Regions from separate parts of the Parasphingorhabdus sp. W113 genome, predicted to be linked through region 1. Evidence: predicted binding sites of a transcription regulator. Region 1 holds the regulator's gene; the other holds the start of a gene.
What was found. The regulator LexA, encoded in region 1, represses DNA repair genes until DNA is damaged. The targets are predictions, from matches to a motif close to GTTCCNCNCTTGTTCT.

Region 1 (2,406 bases):
TTCCTGACCGGATTGCTGGTCGAACTGGTGTTGATGCCGATTGCCTTGTTTCATTTTCACAAGGCCGGTGTCTACGGCGCGTTGGCCAATGTCGTTGCGATCCCGCTGACCACGTTCGTGATCATGCCCTTGATTGCACTGGCGCTCGCCCTCGACAGTATCGGGTGGGGGGCGCCGCTATGGTTCGCCGCTGAAAACGCCTTGAATAGCTTGCTCTGGCTGGCCCATTTCGTGTCCAGTCGTCCCGGTTCGGTAACCCTGATATCAACTATGGCGCATGGCGCTTTCGGCTTGATGATTGCCGGTGGTCTCTGGCTGGCGCTGTGGCGCGGTGCGTGGCGGTTCTGGGGCGCTGTTCCAGTGGCATTCGGCATAGCCATGGTGGCCAGTGGTCATCCACCCGATCTCTATATTACGGGCGATGGCCGCCATCTGGCTATTCGGTCCAAAGCAGGAGAGCTAGCGATGTTGCGCAATCGCAGCGGTGATTTTATCCGGGACATGATACTGGAAAACGCCGCAATTTCAGAGGCCGCAACCGCCTTGGAAGACTGGCCCGGTGCGGACTGCAACGCCGACAGCTGCGCGGTGACAGTTGAGGATCGCTCTGGTCATGAGTGGATCATCCTTGCCACGCGGAGTTCCTACTATATTCCGGCTCTTTCCTTGTCCGCCGCCTGCCGCAGAGCCGATATCGTGATCAGCGAACGCCGTTTGCCAGCGAGCTGCCAGCCGCGCTGGTTCAAGGCGGACAAGGTTTTGCTCGCGCAAACCGGCGGCATGACAGTCGATTTGTCGAAAAGAAAGGTTCTGACCGTCCTGCAGCGCACCGGTCGCCATCATTGGATCCGGCTAAAGCCGCGTGACCCGCTTCCGGTCCGCGACCCGGTGGTCGATCCGGCGGGCATCCAGAGAGAAACTCTGAAAGCCCCCTAAGAGGCCAGCTTGCTAATTGTAACGACGCAACAACCCAGCCATCTTGCCCTGGATACGGACTTCGTCAGGCCCGAAGACCTGCGGTTCATAGGCCGGGTTTGCAGGATCAAGCCGCACCTGACCGCTATCCTTGAACAGATATTTCAGCGTCGCTTCCTCTTCGTGGACCAAGGCCACGACGATTTCGCCGTTGCGTGCCGTTTCCGTCCGCTGGATCAGCGCATAGTCGCCGTCCAATATGCCAGCATCGATCATGGAATCGCCGGATACTTCCAGCGCATAATGCTCGCCGGAACCCAAAAGCGCCGCCGGTACACTGAGCGCCGACTGGCCTTCAAGCGCCTCGATCGGCACACCGGCAGCAATTTTGCCGTGGAGGGGGATTTCGATAACATCATTGGCGGCGACGGGGATTTCCTGCATCGGTGCCGGTTTTGGTGCCTCTGCTGCCAAGCTGACGACGTTGGACGGGGCCGATTTCAGCGCACCGCCTTCGGGTAATTTCATCACTTCCAGTGCCCGTGCACGATTGGGAAGGCGCCGCAAGAAGCCACGTTCTTCCAATGCACTGATCAGCCGGTGCACACCCGATTTCGATTTCAAGCCCAGTGCGTCTTTCATCTCTTCAAAAGACGGGGATACACCCGATTCTTCCAATCGATTATGAATGAAACAGAGCAGTTCATGTTGTTTGGGTGTCAGCATGCTACGGTCCTATATAGAGAACGAATACAGAACAATTATGAAACAAACCGGGATAAGTCAAGTCTTATCTGTTCCCCATCCGTTTCGCCTAAATCGCAATGAAAGAAACTGCTTTCCCTTCGGCGACGGGGTCGGCATGGGCCGGACGGATGAGCAACGCATTGGCGGCTGCCAGAACCGACAATTTGGCGCTGTCCTGACTGGCATAGGGGGTAATCATGTCGCCGTCGACAAAGGCCCGGAGAAACTCGGCGCGTTGACCGGTTGGCGGTAGGTCCGCCGTCGTCCGGGCCGAACCTGTGTGCGGGAGATATTTTTTGGCGCCGGCCATGAAACGGAGCAAGGGCAAAAGAAACAGCGTGGCTGTGACAAAGGCGGATCCGGGATTGCCGGGCAATGCTATTACTATTGAATTTCCGAGTTTGCCGGCCATGAGCGGCTTGCCGGGCTTCATTGCAATCTTCCAGAAATCGGTTTGGCCCCCGAGCCGGTCAAAGGCCGGGGCAATGAGGTCGTGATCGCCGACCGAAGCGCCACCAATGGTTACGATGACGTCACAATCACGGGCGCTGTGGAGCGCGGTGCAAACGGTGTCCAGGCGATCGGGAACCCGGCTAATCATACGCGTTTTAACCGGTATTTCGGCCATCATCGCTGACAGCATGACATCGTTGCTGGCCGGAATCTGGTGCGGTGTCAAAGAAACGCCCGGCTCGCGCAATTCGTCGCCGGTAGACAGGATCGCAACCGCTGGTGCCTGATGGA
Region 2 (2,406 bases), 480 kb from region 1:
CGGTCGCTTTTGGCGACATCGAGATCGGGCCGCGGGTCTATGTAAACAAAACGCCGGTCCACTTCGCGCTTTGCGGGCCGGTTCTTGAGCGCTTCGATCGCCTGCGCGAAAGGCGCATTGGCGAGCACCGAGCCATCGATCAAAACGGTGTCATCGACCGTGCCGGCGCGGCTCTGGTTGGGCAGGACACGGCTAAGAAACCGATCCCGGTTGCGCCATTGATGATCGCGCTCTGCCAGTACGGTATCCAGTTCGACAACCGTGAATGGCGGAAAGGCCCCGGGGAAACTCGCGGTGGCCCGGCCGGCAAAGACCAGTTCGGCGGGATCCGCAATATCCGGACCCTGGCGCCCGCGGGTGGAGAAGCTGATCGTGATGCGATGCTCCATTTCGAGCGCTTCCGGCGGGCTATGCAATTGCAGGCGTTCGGGATGGCCGACAAAATCGGTTACCGTGACATAGAGATCAAGCGGTTGACCCGGCGGCAGCAGGCGCGGGCCGTGATCGGTTTTCTGCATCGCGGTGAGCGCGTCGAAAATCAGTCCGGAAAAGATTTTCCCGCCAAAAGGCGGCGCAAACCAGCGCGCCCGGACGAAGCGCGACAACTTCATTTTGACCTCTTCGCGGGCTTCTTTGGAAACCGTCTGTTCAACCGCCCCACCTTTGCGACCCAGCGCCAACCAGGCAATCGGTTCTGCCCAGAATTTGGAGAAACGGGACAGGGGTCGCGCATCGGGATCGAGCAGGGTATCGACATCGGCTGTATCGAGCCACATTTCGGTCAGCGGCTCCAGCGACTGCCCCGACAATATCGCCTGTGACAGGAAGATGCCATTGATTCCACCCGCGCTGGCGCCCGCAATAATATCCGGCAATATCCGCAGCTTGACCCCGGTTTCCTGTTCAATCCACTCCAATATGTCATAATAGGTGCCGCGGCTGCAGGACGCGTTTTTGGCGCGATCATGAAAGTCGCGGCTGGCCTTGGCCAGTTTCCACACTTCCTTGGTAATGCCATGCATATAAATGGCCAGACTGACGCCGCCATAACATATAAGAGCCAGTCTGAGTTCTTTCTGCCGCATTGCCGCAAGAGTGACAGCATGCGCCAAATGGTGCAAGCGGGAAAGCGGTTGAAATGCCCAAGAAAACAAATTATGTTCTATGTTTGTTCTAGTCGGGGATAGTGATGGCCAAGCCGAAGAAAAAATATGCCTGTCAGAATTGCGGATCAATCTCGCATCGCTGGCAGGGCCAATGCCCGGATTGCGGGGATTGGAATACGCTGAAGGAAGAAGCCGGGGACACGGTTTTCGCGGCCAAACATAATTTGCAGACCGGCGGCCGCGAGGTGCGGCTGGTCGGACTGGATTCGGACATTCAGCTGCCCGAACGGAAAAAGACCGGGATCGCCGAATTTGATCGGGCAATCGGTGGAGGGCTGGTGGCCGGTTCTGCTACGCTTATGGGCGGGGATCCGGGAATCGGAAAATCGACATTATTGCTGCAGGTTTCGGCCAAGCTTGCCAATGCGGGCTGTTCGGTGGCCTATATTTCCGGCGAGGAAGCCGCCGATCAGGTGCGGCTGCGCGCGCGCCGGCTCGGACTCGGCAAGGCGCCGGTGCAGCTGGCATCGGCAACGTCCGTGCGCGACATTCTGACGACGCTGCGCAAGGACGCGCCGGATTTTGTCGTCATCGATTCGATCCAGACCATGCACAGCGATCTTATCGAAGGGGCGCCCGGGACGGTGAGCCAGGTGCGCGCTTCGGCTCAGGAGCTGATCAAATTTGCCAAGGAACATGGCACGATGATCATGCTGGTCGGGCATGTGACCAAAGATGGCAATATTGCCGGGCCACGGGTGCTCGAGCATATGGTCGATACCGTGATGAGTTTTGAAGGCGAACGCAGCCATCAATACCGGATATTGCGATCGATCAAGAACCGCTTTGGCGGGACCGATGAAATCGGTGTTTTCGCGATGGCCGAAATGGGCCTCGACGAGGTGCAGAACCCGTCCGCTCTGTTCCTGACCGACCGCAGCGAAGAAGTCACCGGAGCCACGGTGTTTCCGGCCCTTGAGGGCACGCGTCCGGTGCTGGTCGAGATACAAGCTTTGACCGTGCGTCTGGCCAGTGGCGCCACGCCCCGCCGGTCGGTTGTTGGTTGGGACAGCTCGCGTCTGGCGATGATATTGGCGGTTCTGGAAGCGCGTTGCGGACTGAGTTTCTCCGGGGCGGAAGTCTATTTGAATGTCGCTGGGGGTTATCGGCTGACCGATCCGGCCGCTGATCTCGCGGTGGCGGCGGCCCTGATTTCCGCGCATGCCGAAAAACCGATACCGAGCGACGCGGTTATTTTTGGGGAAATCGCGCTTTCCGGAGAAATCCGTCCGGTTTCCAA

Region 2: radA (DNA repair protein RadA) is a predicted target of LexA. The motif match lies at 1,160-1,175, and genes of this name have one in related genera.

The regions. Positions count from the first base shown of each region.
Region 1 is NZ_CM146328.1:1,635,224-1,637,629, forward strand. Features, by position in the region: gene ACZ1GS_RS07760 (ComEC/Rec2 family competence protein) at 1-936, shown strand, start outside; gene lexA (transcriptional repressor LexA) at 949-1,641, opposite strand; gene ACZ1GS_RS07770 (molybdopterin molybdotransferase MoeA) at 1,730-2,406, opposite strand, start outside.
Region 2 is NZ_CM146328.1:1,158,665-1,161,070, forward strand. Features, by position in the region: gene ACZ1GS_RS05480 (patatin-like protein) at 1-1,085, opposite strand, end outside; gene radA (DNA repair protein RadA) at 1,190-2,406, shown strand, end outside.